Chelatococcus sp. YT9: one gene and its partners. The protein of the gene in region 1 interacts with the protein of each later gene in a pairwise test. Links are inferred from orthologs where the notes say so. Each region holds a gene or a part of one and is shown on either strand. Other genes may lie near its edges.

Region 1 (7,356 bases):
ATAGCGGGCATTGTCCCAAAATCGTACGCCACGAAGCGACCGAGGCGTGACTCCTCCGAATAGCGCTCCGCCTAGCGTCCCCCGCCGAGCGCCAGAGGGTTGGCTGTCAAGGCCGCGGCGTCGGGAGCGTCGATCGAAGGTTCGCCGAGGAAGGCGTTCCACAGACGCGATACGAAGCTCTCATCGAGATCGCGCAGAATAAAGACTAGACGACTGCGTCGGTCCCCGTCCGGCCACCGATCCAGCCGGATCGGCTGGTGGAAGACATGCTGCACGCCATGGATGACCATCGGGTGGTCAGGATCGTCGGCGAGCGCCACGAGGCCCTTGACCCGCAGGAGATTGGGACCATGGGAAGCGCGCAGGAGATCGAGGAACAGATCGAGGTTATGGGCGGTGATCGGCCGCGTGCTTGTGAGGCAGAACGCACGGATCCGGGCGTCGTGCCGGTTTACGTCATGATGGTGATGGTGCCCCTCGTGGTCATGGCCGCGATGGCCATGATGATGATCATCACCGGCGTGATCATGCCCGTGGTGATGGCCATGCCCGTCGCGATGGCTGTCGTCGAACGCCTCCGCCTGCAGCCAGGCCCGCACGTCGGCGATCTTGCCGTCAACGTCATAGAGCCCGATCCCGAGCAAGGCGGCGGGCTTAGCCTCGCCTTGGGCGATGTCCAGAATCGGCGCGGCCGGGTTGAGCGCGGCGAGGCGGCGCTTCAACGCCGTGACGTCTGCCTCGCTCGTTTCCGGCAGATCCGTCTTGCTGATGACAAGACGGTCAGCGACGGCCGCCTGCTTCAGGGCCTCGATATGGGTGTCGAGCGTCGCCGCGCCGTTGACCGCATCGACGACGGTGATCACCCCATCGATTGCAAACCGCTTGGCGAGATAAGGATGATACAGGACCGTGTGCAGAACAGGCGCGGGATCGGCCAGTCCCGTGGTTTCGATGACCACCCGGCGGAAAGCCACGATGCGGCCGTTGTCACGGCGGCGCAGAAGATCCTCGAGGGTGGAAATGAGATCGCCACGAATCGTGCAGCACAAACAGCCTGAAGCCAAGGTCACCATGCCCTCGTCGGCCTTTTCGACGAGAAGATGATCGAGGCCGATTTCCCCGAATTCGTTGATGATGACGACCGTGTCGGCCAGATCCGGCTCGCGCAGGAGGGCGTTGAGAAGACTTGTCTTTCCAGCGCCGAGAAAGCCGGTGAGAATCGTCAGTGGTATCGCAGGTATCGGTCCCTTTGGGCGCGGCGCCCGGCGTGGTTCCTCTGGCAATGTCATCTGTCACATTCCTGGGCTGATCACACGGCGCACCGCACGATGGACACGGCGCGGGGATCCATCAAACACAATGAAAAAGGGCGAGACATCAATGCCTCGCCCTTATGTAACATTATATCACTTCGAACAGAACATGCGCTTCATGCATGCCCGGCATCTGCCGAAAAGATCAATCCTTGACGGAATTCAGGCTTAACGGCTTGGTCTTCGCAGTGCTCTTGGCAGCGGCGCCAGATTTGGCGGCGGGGCGAGGCGCCGGCGTCGGCGCTGAGGCCTTGGCCGCTGCCGCTTTGTCGGCTGAGACCGCTTTCTTGGCTGGCTTGATCGCTTTTTGAAGGGCACCGGAAGCGCTGCCGCCCGGCTGCTCGACGGGTGCGAAGGCAGTGGCTCCAGCAGCCGGCACACCTTTTCCGGAACGGCTGATCTCGATCTGCTTACGCCCGTTCGCGTTGGTCTTGACCGCCTGCTTGGTCGCCTTGGCGGCCTTCGGCTTCGCTGCCTCCGCAACGGCGGCGGGATCCGGCTCCGCACCGGGCGTGCGACCAATGAAAACGGCGAGCGGTACGAATTTCTCGCGCGGGGCGAGGCGATTTGGCGAGGATCCGCGCACAGCGGCCGCGCCATTCACACGCTGCCCACTGGAGAAGAAGCTGGCAAGACTGCCGCCGTCGCTAGCCGACGCACTGACCGGCGCCGCATTGTCATCATCGACCAGATAGGGTGCGCGATTTTTGCCGCAGATCTCGTTGTAGAGATTAACAGGCTCCGCCTGCGCCGCACGCGGCAGGCTGTCGACGGTTGGCCCGCCTCCGCCCCATTGCGAGAAGCCGGAGTCGAACAACTCGGCGGCCTGGATCGTCCGCTGCACGGCAGACGGAGCCCCCAGCACCACAGTGAGAAGCTCACGGTTGCCCTGCTGGGCGGTGGCCACCACATTGAACCCAGATGCGCAGATGAATCCCGTCTTCATGCCCGTGGACCCGGGATAGCGGCCGACGAGGCCGTTGGTATTCTGGAAGGTGCGCTTGCCGAGCTGGATAGAGCCGATTTCGAAATAGCCGCGGTAGGGAGCAAAATCGACGATCAGGGACCGGGCGAGCACCGCCAAGTCGCGCGCGCTGGTGCGGGCGCGATCGTCCGGCATGCCATTGGGGTTGGCGAAGTAGCTGTCGTACATCCCGATGGACTGGGCTGTCTGGTTCATGCGGGCGACAAACGCCTCAACCGAACCGCTGACACCTTCGGCCAGCACCACGGCAATATCGTTGGCCGACTTCACGAGCATCATCTTGAGCGCGTTGTCGACGGTAATCTCGGATCCTGGCCGGACGCCGATTTTCGACGGCTTTTCCGCGGCCGCCCTTGCGGACACCTTGAGGGGTGTGTCGAGAGCGAGACGGCCCGCCTTGATCTCCTGGAAAACGAGATAGGTCGTCATCAGCTTCGTGAGGGAAGCCGGATACCAAAGATCGGAGGCCTGGGTGGATTGCAGCACTCGCCCGCTGGCGACATCGACGACCAAGGTCGGATTGGCGGTAGCTGGCGTAACGGATGCTATCGAAATGCCGGTGGCCGCCACGGCGACGAAAGAGGCAACCGCCCAACGAGAGATCACGTTCGTCATTATCCAACCTTAATCAAGGGGCACAGAATACCAGCCCCCTGGGGACGCCGGCTCTTTCATGCGCGCACTCACACGATCCTGCAGTCATAAGCAGCGGATAACGCTCAACATTCTCGACGCTTATCAATCGAGGCTAGCCGCCGGAACGCAGCGACAGCTAACCGTATAATACGGCAGGTTCCGGGCAAGGCCCATAGTTTCACACGAGAAAAGTTACCAGATGGCGAAGAATGCCACCATATTAGCGACTCATGCGTCATCATCGCGGCAGAATATGACAGTCAAATGCCACGCACTGCCTCGCCAGGCGCTGCTGCTTCTATGGCGAGAGCGTGCAGGCCGTCGGCGAATTCATCCTTGAGAAGCGCGTTGACGAGCCTGTGCCTTTCCAGGCGCGACTTGCCTGTAAAAGCATCCGCGACGATAGTGATGCGGTAATGTGTTTCTCCGCCTTCACGCCAGCCGCCATGTCCGGCATGCTGGTGCGACTCATCGATGACGCTCAGGGCGAGCGGCTCGAGACCGGCGGTTAGCTTGGCATTGATCCTGTCGGCGCGGACCATGGGGGCTCCTTCTCGCGAAGTGGGTCACACGTTCGTAGTCCGAGGATAGCCCGAGGGGAAGCTGCAAGGGACGCGGCTCTGTGCGGGTCGTCGCCATCGGGTGCGAATGCCTCAGTCCGCGGATCAAACCCCGTGGTTGAGGCTCCAGCCAAGGCCAGGGTCGAGTTTATGGCGGGGCTGCCGTGTCTTTAAACCACTTGTCCATGCTGTTCGCGCAAACATAATCTGATGGTCATGAATCTGAATTCGCGCCTCTTCGATCGCATCCGGGTGAAGTCGACGGCCAGCAAGCCGGCGGCGGCGGCAACACATGTGTGCGAGCATCCCGGTTGCGACAAGCCGGGTGATCATCGCGCGCCAAAGGGACGCGGCCACGAGAACGAGTACTGGCGCTTCTGCCTCGAGCATGTGCGCGCCTACAACCAGTCCTATAATTATTTCAACGGCATGAGCGATGACGCGGTTGCCGCTTTCCAGAAGGATGCCGTCCTCGGCCACCGCCCCACCTGGACGATGGGCATGAACGCGGCAGCGCGCGGCGCCACGCGTTCGGCCAGTGAGAATGGCAAGGCGGCCGGAGCCAATGTGGAGGATCCGTTCGGTGTCTTCGGGGCGCGGGCATTCAACCAGGCCGCGCGCCAGGAGGAGGCCAAGCCAAGGCTCTCGAAGCCCGCGTTGCAGGCGCTCGACACGCTCGGCCTCGACGAAGGGGTGGATGCCGTCACGATCAAGGCTCGCTACAAGTTGCTGGTGAAGCGTTTTCACCCTGACGCGAATGGCGGCGACCGGGCCTTCGAGGAGCGGCTGCAAGCCATTATCCGCGCCTACAACACGTTGAAGGCACTTGGATTGTGCTGACCACGGCGGATCCGGAAAGCACGACGCTGGTGCGAGCGCTGGCGGGCGCTTCTGCCGCGGCTTATTTTGGCCCCGCGAGGTGCTCGCCCATTTGCCTGTTTGCACGCGGCCCTGTATCTCGTTTCCAGGGTCGCTGTCGGCCCGCCGCTTCCATGGCCTGGGGCTGTGGAGGGGTGTTGGCAGAGACCTGACGGCAATCCATGGTTATCGTGGCGAGATATCGCATCGGCGGCGTGAGAACTTATGCGAGTCGCCCCACGAGCGGCATGAGCTTGCCGCGACGGAGTGAGAGGACCTATGCAAGCGACGAGTGAGAACAAGTCAGGCATCCCGGACATGAAGCTGTCCGTGCAGAAGGTGTTCGGCATCGAAACCGATCTCGAAGTGCCCGCCTATTCCGAGCCTGATGAGCATGTACCCGACCTCGACCCGGACTATCTGTTCGATCGGGACACCACCCTCGCTATTCTCGCGGGCTTCGCCCGCAACCGACGCGTGATGATCACCGGCTATCACGGCACGGGCAAGTCGACCCATATCGAACAGGTCGCCGCGCGCCTCAACTGGCCGTGCGTGCGCGTCAACCTGGACAGCCACGTCAGCCGCGTCGATCTCGTCGGCAAGGACGCGATCGTGGTGAAGGATGGAATGCAGGTCACCGAATTCCGTGATGGCATGCTGCCCTGGGCGTTGCAGAACAATATCGCGCTCGTGTTCGACGAATATGATGCCGGCCGCCCGGACGTGATGTTCGTGATCCAGCGCGTGCTCGAGGTTTCGGGTCGCCTCACGCTGCTCGACCAGAACCGCGTCATCCGCCCGCATCCGGCCTTCCGGCTGTTCGCCACCGCCAACACGGTGGGTCTCGGCGACACCTCCGGCCTCTACCACGGCACGCAGCAGATCAACCAGGGCCAGATGGACCGCTGGTCGATCGTCGCGACGCTGAACTACCTGCCGCACGACCGCGAGGTCGATATCGTCGTGGCCAAGTCGCCGCACTATCGCGACGCGGCTGGCCGCGACACCGTGAGCAAGATGGTGCGCGTGGCGGATATGACGCGCAACGCCTTCATCAACGGCGACCTGTCGACCGTGATGTCGCCGCGCACGGTGATCACCTGGGCGGAAAATGCAGATATCTTCAACGACATCGCGTTTGCCTTCCGGCTGACCTTCCTCAACAAGTGCGATGAACTCGAGCGCTCGCTGGTCGCCGAGTTCTACCAGCGCTGCTTCGGCAAGGAGCTGCCGGAATCGACCGTGAACGTCGCCCTGAGCTGATGATGGAGCCGCCGCGTCCGATGCCATAATCGGCCGGCGGCAGGAGACCCATGTCTATTTCCAATCGCAAGCCGTCCTCGCCGAAGGAGGCGCCGACAGAACCGCTGAAGCAGGCCGTAGCGACGACGCTGCGCGCCATCGCGCGGCAGCCGGAGCTGGAGGTCGCGTTCTCGTCAGACAAGCCGGCGCTGACGCCCGGCCGGGCGCGCCTGAGCGAGCCCCCCCGGCGCATGTCGCCCCACGACGTGGCCCTGCTGCGCGGCCAGGCTGACGCCATGGCGCTCCGGCTCGCGTGCCACAACGATGTGACGCATCGCAAGCTGGCGCCACAGGGCGCGGCGGCCCGCGCCATCTTCGATGCGGTGGAACAGGCACGTGTCGAGGCAATCGGCGCCCGGCGGATGACAGGGGTCGGCGACAACCTGACCGCCGTGCTCGAGGAGCGCTTCCAGCGCGCGAACCTGCAGGGCATCACGGACCGTGACGACGCCCCCCTCGAGGATGCAATCGCCCTGATGGTGCGTGAGCGTTTGACTGGCCGCCCGCCGCCGGCAGCAGCCCAGGGCATTGTCGATCTCTGGCGAGACGTCATTGAAGCGAAGGCTGGCAAGGATCTCGACAGCCTGCTCGGCACGATTGAGAATCAGCGCGCTTTCGCGAGAGGGATCCGTGACCTCCTTACGCATCTCGACATGGCCGAAGATGCCGACACAGAGGGCGAGCAGGACGAATCCGACGACAGCCAGGAAGAGGGCGACAAGCAGGAACAGGGCGAAGGCGAATCGCAGGAGGACGCCAGCGCCGAGCAGGGTGACATCGAGCTGACGGACGAAGCCAGCGACGAGATGGAGGACGGCACCAGCGAAACGGCCGAAGCGCCGCAGGGCGAGGTACCCGACGACAGCGACGCCTTCGAGGAGGACGACGCCGAGGAGGCCTGGCGCCCACCACCGCCTCGGCACAACGAGCCGCGCGGCCCTGACTACCGCGTTTACACGAACCAGTTCGACGAGATCATCGCCGCCGAAGAGCTGTGTGATCCGGAAGAATTGGCGCGGCTGCGCTCCTATCTCGACAAGCAGCTCGACAATCTCCAGGGTGTAGTGGCGCGGCTCGCGAACCGCCTGCAGCGGCGTCTGCTCGCGCAGCAGAGCCGCTCATGGGAGTTTGATCTGGAGGAGGGCATGCTCGATCCCGCGCGCCTCTCGCGGGTTGTGACGGACCCCTTCCAGCCGCTGTCGTTCAAGCGCGAGAAAGACACCGATTTCAAGGACACCGTCGTCTCACTGCTGATCGATAACTCGGGCTCCATGCGTGGGCGACCTATCACGGTTGCAGCCACCTGCGCGGACGTGCTGGCACGCACACTGGAGCGCTGTGGTGTCAAGGTCGAGATTCTCGGGTTCACGACGCGCGCCTGGAAAGGCGGACAATCGCGTGAGTCCTGGTTGCAGAATGGCAAGCCCGTCAACCCTGGGCGGCTGAACGACCTGCGCCACATCATCTACAAGGCTGCCGACGCTCCCTGGCGCCGAGCGCGCCGGAATCTCGGCCTTATGATGCGGGAAGGCCTGCTTAAGGAGAATATCGACGGCGAAGCGCTTGATTGGGCCCATAAGCGCCTTCTCGGCCGTCCGGAGCAACGACGTATCCTGATGGTCATCTCCGACGGCGCCCCGGTTGACGATTCCACATTGTCCGTCAACCCCGGCAACTATCTGGAGCGGCATCTCCGGCA
Region 2 (5,259 bases), on another replicon or contig:
CGACCAGGGCGGCAGCGGAGAGCTTCTGCTCTTTCTGCACGGCATCGGCGGCAACCGCTCTAACTGGGCGGAGCAGGTGGCGGCTTTCTCGCCGACCCATCGTACGGTCGCGTTGGACATTCGCGGTTACGGCGGAAGCGAGGACTACGCAGGGGCCGCTTCCTTCGATATTTTTGCCGATGATGTCGTGCGCGTACTGGATTTCTTTGGCGCGACGAAAGCCCATATTTGCGGACTATCGCTTGGCGGTCGTATTGCGCAACGCTTCTATTCGCGTCACCCGGCGCGGGTTGCTTCTCTGATCCTGGCAGACTCGCGTCCTGATACCGTCGACACGCGCAGCAAGGAAGATCGCGATGCTTTCTTCAATAGCCGCGCAAAGCCATTGATGGAGGGAAAAAAGCCTTCGGAGATCGCGGAGAGCGTCGCGCGATCACTGGCCGCACCGCAGGTGAGCACGGCTGCGCTGGAGCGGCTTATCGCTAGCATCAGTGCCCTGCGCAGCGAATCTTACCTAAAGGCGATCCGTGCCAATCTCGATGATGATTATGTCGGCAACGTCGGCGCGATCAGCGTGCCCACGCTGATCATCGTCGGGGAACATGACAAATTGACCCCGCCCGACTTGTCGAGGCAGATAAACCGGGACATCCCCGGATCGGAGCTGGTCGTGATCCCCGGCGCCGGCCATCTGTCGAACATCGAAAATCCAAGCGCTTTCAACGCGGCCGTGGCAGCGTTCCTCGCCCGCTTGCCCCCTAGTCGCGCGCAAAGTTAGCTGCCACTTTCTTCAGCAGGACACGTAAGTGCTCCTGCTCCTCCGGCAGGAGATTGGCCAACATCTGTTCGCTGTGAGCCATGGCAACGGGCCAAGCCGAATCCCGCAGAGCCCTGCCAGCAGGCGCAAGTGCAATTTCATTGAAGCGCCCGTCATTCGGGCGTGGCATGCGTGTTACGAGCTGCCTGTCCACGAGCTGGTCCACGATGCGGCTGAGACTTGGCTGGTCAATGGCCGTGAACTGTCCGAGGTCTGTGAGGGAAATATGGCTCCGTGCCCCCAATGCGACCAGCACGCGCCATTGCGAGACATTGAGGTCGAACTTTCGCAGCGACTTCTTGAATTTCTGATTCATCGAATTTGTTATATTGTTCAACAGATAAGGAATGAATTCAGTAATGAAGTAGTCACTCTCCAAATCTGGTAACGAATTCGACTTTCTTATATCGTCTCCTTTTTTCATTTTGCTTCCATTTGTCGGCAAGTCATCGAAATCAGGCGGCTGAGCGGATTCCAGTTCGTGAAGACACGACTAGCGTAGCCTTGCCAGCTTGATATCAAACGCATGATTTTGGGTAAAGCGTTCTGATGGGACACCAGCAGCGGTCTATCACAACAGAACATTGGACGAGGCCAAGCTTCGAGAGGAAAGTCTCTGGGAGCTGTCCTTGGCCATTGATCGGGCAATAGGGGCGCCTGGGACTGTCCCTCGCGGCTGTCCTGCAGTGGGTGAGGCAAGGTGCACAAACGGAAGTCGGTTCTCGTCACAACCGTACTTTCGGCGCACTTCCTCCGAGCCGCGAGGTGGCGAGGCGCTCGAGACCGATGAGCAGACCATCGACGAGAACGGCTAGCATCGCCACGATGAGCCCGCCTTGGAGTACGAATGCTTGGTTATTCGACTGGAGGCCGGCAATGATCACCTCACCCAGCCCTTTGGCGGCGACCGTCGAGCCAAGCGTGGCGGTGCCGAGATTGATGATCGTCGAGATCCGTATGCCTGCCAGGATTACCGGCAGTGCCAAAGGCAACTCGACGTGAACCAGGCGGTGAGTTGGGGTCATCCCCATTCCCCTGGCGGCGTCGCGGGTCAAGGGTGAGACCTGCGCCAAGCCTGTGAGTGTATTCTCGAAAATCGGCAACAGGCCATACAGGAAGAGGGCGATGAAGGTCGGCATCTCGCCGAACCCGACGAGTGGGACCGTGATCGCAAGCACGGCGACCGGCGGGAAGGTCTGGCCAATGTTCACCAAGCTGCGCGAGAGGGGCAGAAACTCCGCTCCACTCGGGCGGGTGACCAGGATCCCCAGGCTTACGGCGATAAGCGTGCTCGCGCAGGTGGCGACGAACACGATGGTCAGATGCGAGAGGGTGAGGGACAGCAACGAACCATGATTATAGATGGCCGGGGCGTTGTTCTCCGTCAGGGGCCGAAACAAGGGAGCGAAGGATTGCGGGGACAAGATGAAACCAAGGAGGAGGATGAGGACCAGGCCTCGTCCGAGAAGACCGAAATGCTTCATCGGGCGAGCCGCGTTGTAGAACGACCGTGAGCGATGATCCCCCTCACGCTGATGTGCCCGCCCGGTCGCCCCTGTTCTGGCGCGACGGGGAGGCGTTCTGCCCCGGTCCATATCAGTCGGGACAGCGCGTCCCGAAGGTTGAGGTCGGGATCTATCGGCACCCCCGGTACTTCACCCGGCTCGATCGCATCGCGAACTTTGGCGAGTGACAGAAGGCGAAAAGGTCGGTCGGGTGATCCCACGAGGCGCTCCACAAAGCCCTCCGCCGGTCGGATCAACAGCTCTGCCGGTGTGCCGTACTGCACGAGTTTTGCTTCGTGCATCACCGCTATGCGATCGCCCAGATGGTAGGCCTCTTCCATGTCATGGGTAACGAGCATGATTGTCGTGCCGAAACGGCGTTGAATGCCGAGCAGATCGTCTTGCGCTCGCCCGCGTATGACCGGGTCGAGGGCCCCGAACGGCTCATCCATCAGGAGTAGGTTGGGTTCCGCGGCAAGGGCCCGTGCCACCCCCACCCGTTGCTGTTGTCCGCCGGAGAGCTGATGTGGAAACTTGCCCGCGAATTCGCCTGGATCGAGCTGAAACAACAGCAGGAGATCGTTCACGCGTTGATCGATCCGCCGTGCATCCCATCCCAGCAGGCGCGGGACCGTCGCAATGTTGCGCGCGACCGTCCAATGGGGAAAGAGGCCGTTGCCTTGGATGACATAGCCGATCCGATGCCGCAGCGTGTCCTCCGGAATGGTCATGGTATCATGGCCATCGATGAGCACGCGGCCGCGGGTTGGCGCGATCAACCTGTTAATCATGCGCAGCAACGTCGATTTGCCTGCCCCTGAGGTCCCGACCACCACCGTGATAGTGCCCGCCTCGACGGTCATCGACACGTCGTCCACGATCGCCGTATCGCCGATGCGTTTCGTGAGATGCTCGACCTCGATCACGCTGTTCCCCTGTCTGCAAAATCGACCATTGCATCGAGGATGACCGCGGCGGCAAAGGCCATCGCGACGATGGGAATGGCACCGAGCAGAACAAGATCCATGGCGGTTTGCCCTATGCCTTGGAAGATGAATGTTCCGAGGCCGCCGCCGCCGATCAATGCGGCAACGCTTGCAAGTCCCAAATTCTGGACGAGCACAATGCGGGCTCCCGCCAGAATGATTGGTAGGGAAAGCGGCAACTCGACGTGCAAGAGCCGTTGCCGCCGCGACATGCCCATGCCCCGCGCCGCATCTATCACGGCCGCGGAAACCTGATCCAGCCCAACAACCGTATTGGCCACAATCGGCAGCAGGGAATAGAGAAATAAGGCGACAAAAGCCGGCGCAGCACCAATGCCTCGTATTCCAACGGCGTGCGCCAGCGGCACGGTCGCGGCGAGATATCCGAGCGGTACCATAAGGATTCCGAACAGAGCGATGCTCGGTATCGTCTGGACTATGCCGAGCGTCTGAAGCGCGGCGGCGCGAAGCCCCGCTCGCCTATGGCAAAGGATGCCCAGCGGCACGCCCACGGTGATCGCGCTGACGAGAGAGCCTATGGCAAGAAGGAGGTGCTGATAGATCTCACGACCGAAGCTGTCGGACCGGTTAGCATATTCCTTCATCACTGAAAGATCGTTCCAGGCACCGGAGGTGATGATGAGCGCGATCACGAGAGCTGCCGAGACAAGCGCACCAACGCGCGCCGCGGGTGAGACGTGCAAGCGCGTCATGCTGTCCGCGACGAGCAGAGCCAATCCCAGCGCGAGCAGCCAAAATCCGACGGCGGGAGAGATACGTGCAAAGCTGTTGCCTGCCGGTGTGAGCCATGTGGCGGCAAGGCCGACGGCTGGCAACAGGATGATGAGGCCCAGGGTGGCCGCTGCTAAGCGAGCCCAGGGCTGCCGGACAGACAGCGCGACTACGGCAGCCACCAGTACGGCAGATAACAGCGCTGCAATCCCGAACCACGGTAAAGCCTCGAACAGGGTGAAGGGCTGGCCGCTGGCGATCCGATTGGCGCGGACGGTGACGAAGGGAGACGGCCAGAGGGCGAACCCCAGGAAAAGCGTAATAAGGATTCCGAGCCGGTCTATCGACAGGCGCTTTCCTCCGAGCGGTAGGCGGCAATCCGTCATCCGTTGCGGGTTTCGCCGAATGGCGTGCGGGTCCTCACTTCACGAAACCTTTGGATTTCAGATAGTCTGTGGCAACAGCCTTTGCCGGCTCACCGCCTAGCTGAACCTTCGCGTTAAGCCCCTGCAGCGTCGTCAGATCGAGAGACTGGAAAATTGGCTTCAGAATGTCTGCGATTTTCGGATTGTCCTTGAGGACCGCCTCTCGGATGATCGGTGTAGGCGCATAAACAGGCTGCACATTCTTGTCGTCGGCGAGCACCACCAGGTCGGAGGCCGCGATCCCTCCGTCCGTTCCGTAGACCATCGCGGCGTTTGAGCCGTTGGTCTTGTCCGCGGCCGCCTTGATCGTCGTCGCCGTATCCCCGCCCGACAATACGATCAACTGGTCGGGTTTCATCGCGAAACCATATGCCGTCTGAAAGGCGGGCAGGGCGGCTGCCGAGTTAACGAACTCGGCTGAGGCGGCGAGCACCACCTTACCGCCACCGGCGACCCACTTGCCAAAATCGGACATGGTCGCAAGCTTGTTGGGTTCCGCGATATCCTTACGAACAGCGATTGCCCAGGTATTGTTGGCGGGCGCCGGAACGAGCCAAACGATTTTATTGGCGTCGTAGTCGAGCGTCTTGGCCGCTTCAAAGCCTTTTGCGCTGTCCTTCCAAAGCGGGTCGTCGGCCTTGTTGAAGAAGAAGCCTGCGTTCCCGGTATACTCGGGATAGATGTCGATCTCACCCGCGATGATCGCCTTCCGGACCACAGGCGTTGCGCCGAGCTGAATGCGATCCTGAGTCTTGATGCCGTTGGCATTCAGCGCGACCTGTATGATGTTGCCA
Region 3 (5,277 bases), 1.2 Mb from region 1 along the record:
GCCGCGGCGAACAGCGCCAGCAACGGGATCGCCCGCAAGGCGCGCGGGTCCCGGTTGGCCATCCCCGGGGCCGGAGCGGCCACCTTCAGTTTGTCGAGAGCGGCCCGGGCGCGCCGCCGGTGCACTTCCCACAAGGCCACAGTCGCCGGATCGCTCTGGCCTATGGCCAACGTGTCGTCGAATGTGCTCGCTGGCCGGTTGGCCACCGGCGCATCCCGGTCGAGCCGATTCAGCGCGGCAGCGCGCGTCGGCCATGAGACCCGTACCAGGGGCCAGAGCGACGCGGCGAAAGCGGCGACAAGGATGCCGACGCCAACGATGCGGTATTGGGCGGGAACGAACGTCCAGAGGCCCAGCCAGGACAGGACGAGGAAGGCGGCGACAACAGCGGCCGGCCACCACAGGGCAGGCCAGACCCGCTCCCACGCCAAGGCGAGGCGTGATTGGCCGATCAGCCGCTCAAGGCGCACAACAGCGCTATCCGGGCCTCGAGCCCGGCCAGCCCTGGCACGCGAGATGGGCGGTGGAGCGTCCTGCATCCGGATCTCCTGACGCGTCGACCGGTCTCACCATCCGGTCACGACTGCTGGCGGCCGGCAAATGCCGACGGCCCTGGGGTTCCCCAAGGCTATAAGGTAGCACGTCAGCGTCAGATAAAAAGCTACGCGCCGATCACAGCCACGCGGGCAGACGATCAAGCCCGATCAATTCGTCGTAAGTGGGGCGCGGCCGGACGACGGCGTAATCGGCACCACGCACCATAACTTCCGGCACGAGCGGGCGCGTATTATAGGTGTTCGCCTGCACCGCACCGTATGCGCCCGCAGTCATTACGGCCAACAAGTCGCCGGCGGCGGCACGGGGGATCCGGCGGCCAAGCGCCAGGTAGTCGCCGCTCTCGCAGACGGGCCCGACCACGTCCGCAATCACGTTTCCGGCATCGGGCTTTGGAATAACCACCGGCTTGATGTCGTGATGGGCTTCGTAGAGCGTCGGCCTGATCAGGTCATTCATGCCGGCGTCGCAAATCACGAAAGTGCGGCTGTCACCTGTCTTTACGTAAAGCACGCGCGTCACGAGGATGCCGGCGTTGCCTACAATAAGCCGGCCGGGCTCAAACAGGAGCGTGAGGCCGAGATTGCCGGCATGGCGCTTGACGATGGCTGCATAAGCGACGGGATCGGGCGGCGCGACCTTGTCCTCTTCATAGGGTACTCCAAGCCCGCCGCCGAAATCCACATGAGTGAGATGATGGCCGGCGGCCATGAGATCCCTTGCGAGCTCAGCCAGGAGGCTCGCGGCGTTGTCCACTGGCGTGAGATCGGTGATCTGACTGCCGATATGCATGTCGACGCCATGAACCGCGATTCCGGGCAGGGTGGCGGCACGGGCATAGACATCCCTGGCTCGCGAGATGGGAATGCCGAACTTGTTGTCGGATTTTCCGGTCGAGATCTTGGCGTGGGTCTTGGCGTCGACGTCCGGATTGACGCGCAACGAGATGGGGGCGGCAAGGCCGAGCGCGTGCGCGACTTCCGACAGGGCCTCGAGTTCGGGTTCCGATTCCACATTGAAGCAGAGGATGCCCTGCTTCAGCGCGAAGGCCATCTCGTCTTTCGTCTTGCCGACGCCGGAGAACACAATGCGCTGGGCAGGAATGCCGGCCGCGAGTGCTCGCCGCAGCTCCCCCTCCGAGACGATATCAGCACCAGCGCCGAGGCGCGCCAGCGTCGCAATGACAGCCTGGTTGGAGTTTGCCTTCAGCGCGTAGCAGACGATCGAGGGCAGCTCTCCGAAGGCCTCCGAGAAGACGCGATAGTGCCGTTCGAGCGTCGCGGTGGAATAACAGTAGAACGGCGTGCCCACCTCATCCGCGATGCGGGCGATGGACACGTCCTCGGCATGCATGACGCCGTTGGAATAAGCAAAATGATGCATGGGACGCTCGATAACCGGACGTTCGATAAACCTGGACTGGAGTACGGATCGACCAAAGCACGTGCGCTTTGGTGAACCGAGGCTCCCTGATGTCGCCCGCGGGGGCGCTCAGCGCTCGCGGGGGGATAGACGAGGATCTCAAACCGCTCCGGGATGTTAAAGGATCTTGTCCAGGATGAACGGCCTGTTGGGGATGACATAACCGGTTGATCGTTTCTCCCGCTGAGCTCCGATGGGGGAGGGGGTCAGCGACGGTGCGGTCGTCTCAGATTGCTCGGTCTTGGGCGCGTTCGGATCGGGGGGCATTTCAAGCGCCCCGCGCCGGCCGCAAGCGCCGAGGGCGACGGCAACGACCACCGCCACAACGGCGACACGGATGCCGCGCGAGCGGTTGACACCCGGATGCGGCGATGGGGCGGCTGGGCGAGAAGAGAGGATTCCGATCACAAGCAATCTCCGAATAGCGGCGGCACTATAGCGAAACCCGGCCCAAGTGCGAGCCCCGAAGTCGGATCGGATCGCAACACACCCCATGAACTGCGCCAAATCCGTTAACCGTTTGCAAAGCATGCCGCCCCTGGTTGCCCTTCGCGGCACCGAGGTCGGGTGGGGGCTGCTCGTCGATCACGATCTTGTGGCGATCACGCTGTCCTGGCGGCTGCACTTCATTTCGCCTGTCTAACCTCGTATATCGCACCGAGGCATGCCGTTTGCTCAAATTTTGGTCGAAGGGGCGATATGGGTTTTCAGTTTCTTGCAACGCGCGGTAAAGCCTCGCTCGCGCTGGCGGCTCTTTTGGGCCTCGCCGTTGCCGGCGGCCTTGTCTATGCCCTCGCGACGCCGAGCTCGCAGGGTGACGTCGGGCTGTGCAAGGCGAACACAGCGCTTGCCGCCCGGCTCGACGAGCTGGCGCGCGGCGAGGTCGCTGCGGTGCAGGTGGAAAAGCGCCCGAAGCCGATTCCGGCCCTTGCCTTCAAGGATCAGGATGGCAAGGCAGTGACCATGGCTGATTTCGCTGGTCGCACGGTGCTCGTCAATCTCTGGGCGACCTGGTGCGTGCCTTGCCGCAAGGAAATGCCGGCCCTCGACCAATTGCAGGCGAAGCTCGGGGGCGACGATTTCCAGGTCGTCGCCATCAATATCGACACGCGCAACCTCGACAAGCCCAAGGCCTGGCTCACCGAGAACGGCATCCATAAGCTCGGCTATTATGCCGACCCGGAAGCGAAGGTTTTCCAGGCGCTCAAGGAGGCAGGGAAAGCTTTCGGCATGCCGACCACCGTCGTCGTCGACCGCAACGGCTGCATGCTCGCGAGCCTCGCAGGCCCGGCAGAATGGGCTTCCGACGATGCGGTCGCGCTGATCAAGGCAGCGATGGCGCGGTGACGGGTCGGAGGTCAGTCAACCTTATCTGAGTGTCCCGGCTCGATAGAAGCGCCCCTTCTCCCCGTGGGAGAGGGACAGGGCCCATGAACGCCTCATGAAGAACGAGGGTCGGCAGTATTCATGGATCCCCTTCCCGGCGCTACGCCGCCGCCGGGGATGACACCAAGCGTATCACGGCCCAAGTATGACGGCCCACTTGTCATCCCCGGCGAGAGCCGAAGGCTCTCGGGAAGGGGATCCAGAGATCAAGGGTTGTGGTCATACATCTCCTTGGCAGCCTGCTGTACAGCCTACCAAGGATGTCACACGCCGAGATTGCCTTGCCGGAAAATCGTTCGTCCTCAGCCCGCCGCCTGCCGAACGGCGATGCCCTTTTCGCCGAGGAACGTCTGCAATTCTCCGGACTGGAACATTTCGCGCACAATATCGCAGCCGCCGATGAACTCGCCCTTCACATAGAGCTGAGGAATGGTCGGCCAGTTGGAATAGTCCTTGATGCCCTGTCGGACATCGGCGTCGTCGAGGACGTTGACGCCCTGATAGGCGACGCCGAGATAATCGAGGATCTGGACGACCTGGCCGGAAAACCCGCACATGGGAAACTGCGGCGTGCCCTTCATGAACAGCACGATGTCGTTGGTCTTCACGGCATTGTCGATGAACGCGCGGGCATCGGTCATGGAATCAATCCTTGGGTCGGCGCACAAGATGCGCGCCTCGGTCGTAGGTCAATCGTCTGGGCTCAATCTTGGGGAGCCGAGGTCGTCAGCGCAAGGGCGTGCAGCGCGCCGCCCATGCGGCCCTGCAGGGCGGCGTAAACCGTCTGATGCTGCTGCAGGCGGCTTTTGCCCTTGAAGGAGGGCGCGATCACCGTCGCGGCATAGTGATCCCCATCCCCCGCCAAGTCACGGATCTCGACGACGGCATCGGGAATATGGGCCTTGATCAGCACCTCGATGTCGTGGGCATCCATTGCCATGGCTTATCAGGTCCTCGTGGATGTTGGTTTCAGACTTAAACTTTACCAGCCATGTAATCCGGGAGCCAAGCCTCATGCCGGCTCTTGAGATCAGCTACTGATATGGGCGCTTCGCCCGGCCACTGCAACGCTTCGCCGCCGGTCGTGCCGAGCCGTGACGCGGGGACGCCGGCTTGCGCGGCCGCAGCGATGACGTCGTCAGCCTTCGAGGCCGGCACCGTCACGACGTAGCGCGCCTGATCCTCGCCGAAGAGGAACGCATGGGCGGGCATGGTCGCAGGCAGGGCCTCGATCGTCGCGCCGATGCCGGAGGCCATCGCCATTTCCGCGAGCGCCACGGCCAGGCCGCCGTCGGACAGGTCATGCACGGCCGTCGCCTCGCCGGCGAGGATGAGCTCGCGCACGAAATCGCCGTTGCGACGCTCGGCGCTGAGATCGACCGGCGGCGGCGCGCCTTCCTCACGGCCGCAGACGTCGCGCAGGTAGACCGACTGGCCGAGCCATCCCGCCGTCTCGCCGACGATGAGGATGGCCTCGCCCGCCGCCCTGAAGGGTAGGCTCGCGGCCTTCGTGACATCCGCGATGAGACCGACGCCGCCGATCGAGGGCGTCGGGAGGATGCCGCGCCCCTGGGTCTCGTTGTAGAGCGAGACATTGCCGGAGACGATGGGGAAATCGAGCGCCCGGCACGCCTCGCCAATGCCCTGGATGGCGCCGACGAACTGGCCCATATATTCCGGCCGCTCGGGGTTTCCGAAATTGAGGTTGTCGGTCAAGGCCAGGGGCTTGGCGCCGACCGCGGTGATGTTGCGCCAGGCCTCGGCCACCGCCTGCTTGCCGCCCTCGACCGGATCGGCCTCGCAATAGCGCTGGGTCACGTCGGTGGTCAGCGCGATGCCCTTGGGGCCGTCCTTGATGCGCACGACGGCCGCGTCGCCGCCCGGCGTCTGCACGGTGTTGCCCTGGATGATGTG

What was found. Proteins that work in one complex are often made in the same cells at the same time.
Region 2: the proteins of KIO76_RS07490 (region 1) and KIO76_RS25900 interact in binary tests that used the Escherichia coli proteins (3 or more experiments, as listed by UniProt). The link is inferred for Chelatococcus sp. YT9 from one-to-one orthologs.
Region 3: the proteins of KIO76_RS07490 (region 1) and grxD interact in binary tests that used the Escherichia coli proteins (3 or more experiments, as listed by UniProt). The link is inferred for Chelatococcus sp. YT9 from one-to-one orthologs.

The regions. Positions count from the first base shown.
Region 1 is NZ_JAHBRW010000001.1:1,667,792-1,675,147, reverse strand. Bases 1,836-4,520 are described here. They hold KIO76_RS07490 (BolA family protein), read right to left. Parts: upstream 3,477-4,520; coding sequence 3,195-3,476; downstream 1,836-3,194. Other genes in these bases: KIO76_RS07485 (J domain-containing protein), read left to right, coding at 3,711-4,334; KIO76_RS07495 (D-alanyl-D-alanine carboxypeptidase family protein), read right to left, coding at 1,836-2,904. In the rest of the region: KIO76_RS07500 (CobW family GTP-binding protein), read right to left, coding at 72-1,289; more of KIO76_RS07495, read right to left, coding at 1,459-1,835; cobaltochelatase subunit CobS, read left to right, coding at 4,632-5,618; cobaltochelatase subunit CobT, read left to right, coding at 5,669-7,356. UniProt on the Escherichia coli protein: Transcriptional regulator that plays an important role in general stress response. Has many effects on cell morphology, cell growth and cell division. Acts by regulating the transcription of many genes, including dacA (PBP-5), dacC (PBP-6), ampC and mreB.
Region 2 is NZ_JAHBRW010000002.1:1,283,770-1,289,028, forward strand. The notes cover bases 2,336-5,259. They hold KIO76_RS25900 (ABC transporter permease), read right to left. Parts: upstream 4,427-5,259; coding sequence 3,245-4,426; downstream 2,336-3,244. Other genes in these bases: KIO76_RS25895 (ABC transporter ATP-binding protein), read right to left, coding at 2,336-3,248; osmF (glycine betaine ABC transporter substrate-binding protein OsmF), read right to left, coding at 4,461-5,259. In the rest of the region: KIO76_RS25880 (alpha/beta fold hydrolase), read left to right, coding at 1-778; KIO76_RS25885 (MarR family winged helix-turn-helix transcriptional regulator), read right to left, coding at 759-1,241; KIO76_RS25890 (ABC transporter permease), read right to left, coding at 1,543-2,301; more of KIO76_RS25895, read right to left, coding at 2,298-2,335.
Region 3 is NZ_JAHBRW010000001.1:440,802-446,078, reverse strand. Bases 2,336-5,277 are described here. They hold grxD (Grx4 family monothiol glutaredoxin), read right to left. Parts: upstream 4,005-5,277; coding sequence 3,666-4,004; downstream 2,336-3,665. Other genes in these bases: purL (phosphoribosylformylglycinamidine synthase subunit PurL), read right to left, coding at 4,339-5,277; KIO76_RS01930 (BolA/IbaG family iron-sulfur metabolism protein), read right to left, coding at 4,067-4,303; tlpA (thiol:disulfide interchange protein TlpA), read left to right, coding at 2,677-3,324; lptM (LPS translocon maturation chaperone LptM), read right to left, coding at 2,336-2,385. In the rest of the region: KIO76_RS01955 (TIGR02302 family protein), read right to left, coding at 1-539; lysA (diaminopimelate decarboxylase), read right to left, coding at 673-1,938; more of lptM, read right to left, coding at 2,095-2,335. UniProt on the Escherichia coli protein: Monothiol glutaredoxin involved in the biogenesis of iron-sulfur clusters.